Regions from separate parts of the Klenkia sesuvii genome, predicted to be linked through region 2. Evidence: riboswitches for the same ligand, from Rfam matches in the RefSeq annotation. Region 2 holds a riboswitch; the other holds the start of a gene.
The links. Region 2 has a riboswitch for cyclic di-AMP ahead of TEK04_RS15405 (C40 family peptidase). Riboswitches for the same ligand answer to the same signal wherever they lie in the genome.

Region 1 (4,461 bases), on a different contig from region 2:
CATCGACTCCGGCGGCCGGTACCGCTACGGCAACCAGCCGCTGGCCGCGCAGTGGAACCTGGCCCGGCTGGCCGAGGCGCTGCTGCCGCTCATCGACCCGGACGCCGAGGCAGCGATCCCCCGCGCGGTCGCTGTCCTGGAGACCTTCCTGCCGCGCTACGAGGCGGCCTGGGCGGCGGGCATGCGGGCCAAGCTGGGGTTGCCCGCCGCCGCCGACGCCGACCTCGCCACCGCGCTGGTCACCGACCTGCAGGCCCTGCTGGACGCCAACCACCCCGACCACACCGGGTTCTTCCGGGCGCTGGGCGGGGCCGCACGCGGGGACGTCGAGCCCGCGCGGGAGCTGGTGCTCAACCTGGCGGCGTTCGACGCGTGGCTCGAGCGGTGGCGCGCCGCCGGACCGGACGCCGACGCCATGGACCGGGTCAACCCCGTCCACGTGCCGCGCAACCACCTCGTGCAGGAGGCGCTGGACGCCGCGACGACCGGCGACCTCGGCCCCCTCGACGAGCTGGTCGACGTGCTGCGCCACCCCTACGAGGAGCGGCCGGGCCAGGAGCGCTACCGCACCCCCGGCCCGAACACGGCCTACGTCACCTATTGCGGGACGTGAACTACGGCTGCGTCCTCAGCGGTAGTTCACGTGCGGGTGGTCGAAGTGGTTCGCGGTCGTGCCGCCGCGGTCCTCCATCATCACCCAGGAACCACCCGGCGAGGACAGCATGCGCTGCTCCCAGATGATGTACTCCACGCGCAGCTCCGACCAGTGGTCGATGTGGTACTGCACGATGGCGTCGCCGAGCGCCGCGTCGCGCATGACCATGTAGTCCAGCGCGTAGCCCGACGGGTGGCCGTGCGGGTCGGCGGCGCTGGCCCGGGTGCCGCCGAGGGTGATCGAGTCCGCGCCCGGCACGTTCGTGACGACGGCGTCGGCGGCGGCCTGCACGACCGCCTTCACCGGGCCCGCGCTGTTGGTGATCTTCGCGATCCCGGACACCGCGTTGGCCGGCGCCGCGGCGACGGCTGCGGCCTCGGCCGCCTCCTTCGCGGCGGCGGCGGCTGCCGCCTCGGCAGCTGCCTGCGCGGCGGCCTCGGCCGCGGCGGCCTCGGCGGCCTGCTGGTCGAGCACGGCCTGGTCGGCGGCGGCCTGCGCGGCGGACGCGGCGGCCTGCTGGTCCTCGCGGGTGCTGCGGCTGGCGGCGAGGTCGGCCAGCTGACCGAGGTCCGGGGCGGGGGCGACGTCGGCGGTCAGCCCGAGCGACGCGGCGACGCTGGCCGGCTCGGTCGCGGCCACCGGGGTCGACGCCGGCGCGGCGCCGATGAGGACGTGGGCCAGGACGGCGCCGGAGGCGGTCAGGCCGAGGTACATCGCCGGACGGCGCCGGCGGGTGGGCACGCCGTGGCGGCGTGCTCGGGGGGTCGCCATGCGGCGGCTCTCCAATTGCTCCCAGTGGCCGCCTACCGGGTTAGCTGACGGGTTCGGGCGGGAAGTCGCCCTACCCCTGACGGTCAGGTGTGACCGGCAGCGGGATGCACCCCAGGACTGCGGTGGGTCCCCGGCTCGCCCGTGCGCTGGCGGGGCCAGCGGGCGACTCGACGGCGTCGCCCCTGCGGGACGACCAGCCCACGGTAGCCACCCGCACAGCCGCGGCCAAGGATCAGCGGCGGATTCGTCACGTGATGTCGTACGCACGTGACAGCATCCGCGGCGTGAGCGAGACCCACCCCGCCGTCCGGGCGCTGCAGGAGCTGGTGCGGCACCCCACCGTCGCCGACCGCGACCCGGCCCGCACCGACCCCGCCCCGTTCGTGGCGCTGCGCGCGTCGCTGGCCGAGCACTTCCCGCTCCTGCACGGGCTGGAGCGGGTCGAGGTCGAACCGCACGCGCTGCTGGTGCGCTGGCCGGGCCGGTCCGCCGAGGGCCCCGTCGTCCTCATGGCCCACCTCGACGTGGTCCCCGCCGAGGGCCGGTGGACGCACCCTCCCTTCGGGGCCGAGGTCCACGAGGGGGCGGTCTGGGGCCGCGGCACCCTCGACGACAAGGGCGCCGTCGTCGGCATCTGCGCGGCGGTGGAGTCGCTGCTGACCGAGGGGTTCGTGCCCGCCCGCGACGTGTGGTTGTCCTTCGGGTCCACCGAGGAGGTGTCCGGCACCACCGCGGCCGACGCGGTCGCCGAGCTGCGCCGCCGCGGGGTGCGGCCGTGGTTCGTGCTCGACGAGGGCGGCGCGGTGGCCGCCGAGGCCTTCCCCCTGGTGGCCGCACCGCTCGCGGTCGTCGGGGTCACCGAGAAGGGCGTGACGTCGGTCGAGCTCGTCGCCGAGGGCGCCGGCGGCCACGCCTCCACCCCGGCCCCCGGCGGCCCCACCGCGCGGCTGGCCCGCGCCATCACCGCACTGGAGGCCGCGCCGCTGCCCCTGCGCGCCCCGGCACCCACGCTGGAGCTGCTGCGCCGGCTCGGCCCGCACCTGCCGGCACCGCTGCGGCCGGTGCTCGCCCGGGCCGACCGGCTGGCGCCGGTGCTCACCCGGGTGCTGCGGGCCGCCGGGGCCGAGGCGGCCGCGATGGTGCGGACGACGGTGGCGGTCACCACGCTGTCGGGGTCACCCGCGCTCAACGTGGTCGCCTCCACCGCGCGTGCCGGGGTCAACCTGCGGGTGATGGTCGGCGACACCGTCGAGGAGGTGCTGGCGCACGTGCGCCGCACCGTCGGCCCCGGCATCCGGCTCGAGGTCGTCGAGCGCAACGAGCCCAGCCCGGTCTCGCCCTGGGACGACGCCGCCTTCGCGCTGCTGGAGCGCATCACCGGTGAGCTGTTCCCCGACGCCGTGCCCACGCCCTACGTGATGATGGCCGCCACCGACGCCCGCTTCTTCACCGGCCTGTGCGACCGGGTCTACCGGTTCACCCCGTTCCGCATGACCAAGGCCCAGCGGGCGACGATCCACGCGGCCGACGAGCACATCGGGGTGGCCGACCTGCTGGCCGGGGTCGACTGGTACCGCCGCCTGGTCCAGGAGCTGCCGGCATGACCCGGGCCACCGCGCAGGCCCGGGCGCAGACGCTGTTCGCCGTCGTCGGTGCCCTGTCGGTGGTCGAGGTCGCCAGCGGGGTGCTGCAGGGCTTCTACACACCGGTGTTCTCCGACGTCGCCCGGGCGCTGGGCATCGGCGACGGCGACGTGAACTGGTTCGAGGCCGCGCAGCTGGTCGCCTCCGCCCTGCTGGTGCCGGTGCTGGCCCGGTTGGCCGACCTGCACGGGCACCGGCGGGTGCTGCTGGCCTCCACCGCCGTCACCGCGCTGGGCACCTGGGTGATGGCCGTGGCACCGGCCACCGGCCCGGCGGGGTTCGCCGTGTTCGTCGCCGGGTCGGCCCTGCAGGGCGCCTACGTCGTCTGGCTGCCGCTGGAGGTCGCGATCGTGCACCGGCGCGCGGCTGCCGACGACCACCGCACCCGCCGCGCGGCGGGTGTGCTGGTCGCCTTCCTGCAGCTCGGGGTGCTGGCCGGGGCGCTGTCCAGCGGTGCGCTGGTCACCGTGCTGCCGGTGCCCGTGCTGCTCGCCCTGCCGGCGCTCGTGGTCACCGTCTGCCTGGCGGTGGTGTGGTGGGGCGTCGAGCCCGACGCCGTGCGGGTGCCGGGGCGGTTGGACCTGCCCGGGCTCGGCCTGCTGACCACCGCCCTGCTGCTGGTGATGGGCGGGCTGGTAGCGGTGCGGGTGCTGGGCCCGGGCTCGGCCCTGCCCTGGCTGCTGGTGCTGGCCGGCCTGGCCGCCGGGTGGCTGCTGGTACGGGTGGAGGCCCGGCAGCCCGAGCCGTTGCTCGACGTCCCCGTGCTGACCGCGCCGGGGCAGTGGCCGGTGCAGGCCACCGCCTTCCTGTCCGGCATGTCGGTGCTGGGGGCGCAGATCCCGCTGTCGACCTTCGCCCGGGCCGACCCGGCGGTCACCGGCTACGGCCTGGGGGCGAGCGCGTCGTTCGTGTCGGTGCTGATCGGCCTCTACGTGCTCACGCTGCTGACCGGCGCCCTGCTGCTGCCGGTGCTCTCGCGGTGGCTGGGCGGGCGCCGCGCGATGGCGGCCGGCGCGGCCACCGTGGCGGTGGGGTACGCGCTGTGGTTGCCGTTCCACGACACCGCGGCCCAGGCGTTGACCAACATGGCGGTGGCCGGCGTCGGGTCGGGTCTGCTGGTGGCCGCGCTGCCGGCCGCGGCGGTCGCCGCCGCCCCCGCCGACCGCACCGGGTTCGCGGCCGGGATGACCAACAGCACGAAGACCGTCGGCGGCGCGATCGCCTCGGCCGTGTTCGCTGTGTCGTTGGCCTCCACCGGCGGCATCGACGACCCCGCGGCCGGCTCGGCCCCGCTGTCGGGCTACCTCGCCGTGTGGAGCGTCTGCGCCGCCGCCGCAGCGCTGGCCGCAGTCATCCTGCTGAGCGCCCGCCCCGCCGTCCCGGGACATTGAT
Region 2 (4,461 bases):
TGGGCGTCGGGGTGCTGGCCGGTCTGGCCCGCGCCGCCGGGTTCCGGCCCCACCCGCTGGTGGGCGGGCTGGTGGCCACCGTCGGTGCCCTGGTGGGCGCCAACGGCCCGATGGCGGTGCTGGGCATCAGCGACCCGCGCACCTGGTCGGCCACCGACTGGGCCGCCGACGTCGTGCCGCACCTGGCCTACGGCATCGCCACGCACTCGACCCTGGCTGCGCTCGACCGCGCCTGAGGCCCCCCGGGCCGGGGCTCAGCGCCAGCCGACGGGGTCGACGCCGCCGGGCACCGGGGCGGCGGGGTCGTAGGGCTGCCGGGTGAACACGAACGTCGCCAGGTCGAGGTGGTCGTCGGCGATGCGCAGGGTCTCCCCGGCGTAGTAGCCGTCGAGGCCGACCCAGCTGCCGTCCGACCGCCGGACGAACCGGCTGGCCCGCCCGGCACGGCCGGGTAGCGGGCCCAGGTGCAGCGCCCCGTCCCCCTGCGCGCGCAGCACGTGCGGCGCCGGGCCCCAGAACCAGACGCCGAGGACGTCGAGCGGGACCGGCGGGGGTGCTGGCGTCCAGGCGGGCACCACCCGCGGTTCGGCCGCCTTCAGGTCGGCCAGCAGGCCGGGCACCAGCGGGTCCAGCCCGCTGGTGGTGTTGGCCAGCATGACCGCGCCGGTGAGCTCGGTGCGGTCGACGAACACCCCGGCGAGGAAGCCGGGCATCGATCCCCCGTGCCCGACCAGGGTGGTCCCGTCGACGCGCAGCACCTGGACGCCCAGCCCGTAGGCCGACCACCCGGCGGCGGAGCCGTCGACGCCGGCGGGCACGACCATCTCGGCCAGGGTGGCGGGGGCCAGCACGTCGCCGGTGTCGCCCAGCAGGAACGCGGCGAACCGGCCGAGGTCGGCCAGGGTCGCCCAGAGCTGGCCGGCGGCGTCCATCACCCCGGCGTCGTGCTCGGGCTCGGGCAGGACGACGTCGGCCCACGGGTGCACCGCGGTGCCCCGGGCGGCCATGCCGGACGGGCGCGCGGTCGTGCGGACCATGCCCAGCGGCGCCAGCACCTCGCGGGTGACGACGTCGACCCACGGTTGCCCGCGGTGCCGGGCCACCAGTTCGCCGAGCAGGCCGAAGCCCAGGTTGGAGTAGTGGAACCGGCGGGCGGCGCCGAGCACGACGTGCTCGGGTCCCAGCTGCAGGTCCGCCAGCGACCCGCCGGGCACCCGCTCCCACCAGCCGCCGGGGCTCTCGCTGGACGCACCGGCCAGGTGGGAGAGCAGCTGACCCACCGTGCGCGCGCCCAGCGGCGTGCCGGGGACGTGCTCCTCCAGCGGGTCGTCCAGGTGCAGGCGGCCCTCGTCGCGCAGCCGCATGACGGCCACCGCGGTCACCGTCTTGCTGATCGACCCGAGCCGGTACTGGACGTCGGTGTGCGGGCCGGGGACGTCGCCCCGGCCGGCCGACCAGGCCAGGGCACCGTCGCGGACCACCCCGGCCACCAGGCCGGGCGCCCGGCCGGTGGCCTGCACGCGCGCGGTGCGGGCGAGCAGGGCGCGGGCGGTGGTCGGCTCGACGCTGGGCATGCCCTGCAGGCTAGGGGGTGGCGGCCGGGTCCCCGACGGGCAGACGGCCGGTGCGGGCGGCCCACCGCTCGAACCAGACGGTCGCGAACGGCGGCACCGAGGCCACCAGGGCCAGGGCGGCGGTGCGCAGGTCCCAGCGCAGCACCCGCCAGCAGACCAGGGCCAGCACGACGTAGACCACGAACACCGCGCCGTGCACCGGGCCGGCGATCTGCACCCCCAGCTCGGAGGTGCGCAGCACCCACTTGACGAACATGCCGGCCAGCAGCAGCGCCCAGCTGACCGCCTCGGCGAACGCGACGACGCGGAAGGCGCGGGCGACGGTGGGGGGTGCGGGGAGTGCGGCCACGACCAGCACCAACGGACACGTGGCCGCCGCCGTCCCCGGGTGTGACCGACCCCGCACAGCACGGAGCCCCGGTCACCGAACGGTGACCGGGGCTCCGGTGGTGCGGTGCGGGGGTCAGCCCGCGATGCGGCGGTAGGCCGTGGGCGCGGAGCCCATGGCGTCGATGCTGGCCACCTTGACGACGTCGCCGGACGTCGGGGCGTGCACCATCTGGCCGTTGCCGATGTAGATGCCGATGTGGCTGACCGGCGAGTAGAAGGCCACCAGGTCACCGGGCTGCAGCTGGCTGCGGGACACCGACTGGCCCATCGAGGCCTGGGAACGGCTCGAGTGCGGCAGCGAGATGCCGGCCGCGGCGTAGGCGTACTGCACCAGACCCGAGCAGTCGAAGCTGTTGGGACCGGACGCGGCCCACACGTACGGGGCGCCCCGCTTGGACATCGCCGTGTCGACGGCGACCTGGGCGGCGGCGGAGTTGGCGACCACGCTGCTGCCCGCCGGGGCGGCCGAGGCGCTGGACCCGCCCGAGCTGCTCGAGTTCGAGCTGCTCGAGCTGTCGTCGCGGTCGGCTCGGCTGGTGGCCGTGGTGCGTGCGGCGACCTCGGCCGCGGCGGCCTCGGCCGCAGCGCGCTCGGCGGCCGAGAGCCGTTCGTACTGGGCCTGGTACTCCGCGATCTCGGCGTTGAGCTCGGCCTGCTGCGCGGTGACCGCGTCGACCTGGGCCTGCGCCTCGGCGGTGGCCTGCTCGGCGGTCTGCTGGGCCGTGGCCGCGGCGTCGTTGGCCTGCTGCGCCTGGGTGAGCACCTCGGTGCTGTGCTCGGACAGGAGGTCCAGGGTGGCCGACTGCTCGACGAACTCGCCCGCCGAGCTGGCGGTCAGGAGGGTCTGCAGGCCGGCGAGCTGGCCGCCGCCCTGGTAGGCGGTGCGCGCCACGCTGGTCACCGAGCCGCGGGCGGCCTCGAAGTCCGACTGCGCGGTCTGGGCCGCGGCGACGGCCTGGGCCTGGGCGGCCTGGTCGGCCTCCAGCGCCACGCGCGCGTCGTTGAACTGCTCGGTGAGGACCTCGAGCTGGTGCCCGCGCTCGGCCACGAGCTGGGCGGCCTCGGCGGAGGTGGTGGGTTCGGGGGCGGCCTGGGCCGGGGCGGCGGTCACGAGGGTGCCCGCGGCGACACCGGCGGCGGCGAGGAGGGTGATGGCGGCGCGACGGCCCCGGAGGGCTGGACGGCGCGCAGGCGTGCTGGAACTCGCCATGTGCGGCGGGTGGTCCTTTCTCCCAACGGCCGCCTACCGGGTTAGCTGACGGATTCGGGCGGGAAGGTCGCCCGGCACGTCGGGCCCTCGCGGGCCGTCGGTGCTTCACCCCAGTGCTTCGGTGGGTCCCCGGTCCTGGCGCGCCCCGGTGGTGCTGGTGGTGGTGCTGGGGCGGCCGTGGTTCGGCGGCGTCCGGTCGGCTGTCACCCAGGGCGGGTGGCGGAACGATCCGTCCGGACGGCACGACGGTAGGTGTGTGACCGTTTCGTGACAAGTGAGCCCGTGCCGATTGTGGAGTTCCGCACGTTCGTCACCGGGACACGCCCTGAGCACGCTCACAACCGGTTACCGGACGGTTGCGTCCGGACCGGTGGGCCAGGATGCCGGGATGAGCTACGACGTGGTGGTGGTCGGCGGCGGGCACAACGGACTCGTGGCGGCGGCGTACCTGGCCCGGGCCGGCCGGTCGGTGCTCCTCCTCGAGCGCAGGGCGGCGCTCGGCGGGGCGGCGGTCAGCGAGGCGGTCTTCCCGGGGGTCGACGTCCGGCTCTCGGCCTACTCCTACCTGGTCAGCCTGCTGCCCGACCGGGTCGTCGCCGACCTCGACCTGGGCGTCGAGCTGGCCGACCGGGCGGTCAGCTCGGCGACCCTGCTGGGCGACCGGGCGCTGCTGGTCGAGCGCGACCCCGGGCCGGCCACCGCGGCCTCCTTCCGGGCGCTCACCGGCTCGGACGCCGAGTGGGCCGGCTGGCAGCGCTTCTACGGCCGGCTCGCCACCCTGGCCGAGGACCTCTCCCCCACCCTGGTGCAGCCGTTGCCCTCCACCGCCGAGCTCGAGGGCCGGCTGCGCGACCGGCAGCTGTACCGCGACCTGGTCGAGCGCCCGCTGGCCGAGGTCGTCGCCGACCACCTCGACGCCGACGTCGCCCGCGGGGTGGCGCTGACCGACGGCCTGATCGGCACGTTCGCCGACGTGCACGCCGCCGACGGGCTGGCCGGCCGCTGCTTCCTGTACCACCTGGTCGGCAACGGCACGGGCCTGTGGCGGGTCCCGGTGGGCGGCATGGGCGCGGTGAGCGGCGCGATGGCCGACGCCGCCCGCCGGGCCGGGGCCGACCTGCGCACCCGGACGGCGGTCACCGCCGTCGAGACCCGGGCCGACGGCGTCACGGTGCACTGGACCGACGACGAGGGGACGGCGCACGCCGCGGACGCCGCCCACGTGGTGGCCGGCTGCGCCCCCGCTGTGCTGGACGAACTGACCGGCGCCGCGCCCGCGCCCCGACC

Region 1: linked by a shared signal. The riboswitch ahead of TEK04_RS10905 (VldE C-terminal domain-containing protein) and the one ahead of TEK04_RS15405 (C40 family peptidase) in region 2 are both predicted to bind cyclic di-AMP.

Annotation. Positions count from the first base shown of each region.
Region 1 covers NZ_JBAPLU010000009.1:103,598-108,058, forward strand. Annotated here, with positions in the region: gene TEK04_RS10900 (protein adenylyltransferase SelO) at 1-613, shown strand, start outside; gene TEK04_RS10905 (VldE C-terminal domain-containing protein) at 629-1,426, opposite strand; cyclic di-AMP (ydaO/yuaA leader) riboswitch at 1,440-1,588, opposite strand; gene TEK04_RS10910 (M20/M25/M40 family metallo-hydrolase) at 1,711-3,030, shown strand; gene TEK04_RS10915 (MFS transporter) at 3,027-4,460, shown strand.
Region 2 covers NZ_JBAPLU010000017.1:19,189-23,649, reverse strand. Annotated here, with positions in the region: gene TEK04_RS15420 (hypothetical protein) at 1-236, shown strand, start outside; gene TEK04_RS15415 (serine hydrolase domain-containing protein) at 255-1,574, opposite strand; gene TEK04_RS15410 (DUF3817 domain-containing protein) at 1,585-1,923, opposite strand; gene TEK04_RS15405 (C40 family peptidase) at 2,038-3,174, opposite strand; cyclic di-AMP (ydaO/yuaA leader) riboswitch at 3,189-3,325, opposite strand; gene TEK04_RS15400 (phytoene desaturase family protein) at 3,563-4,461, shown strand, end outside.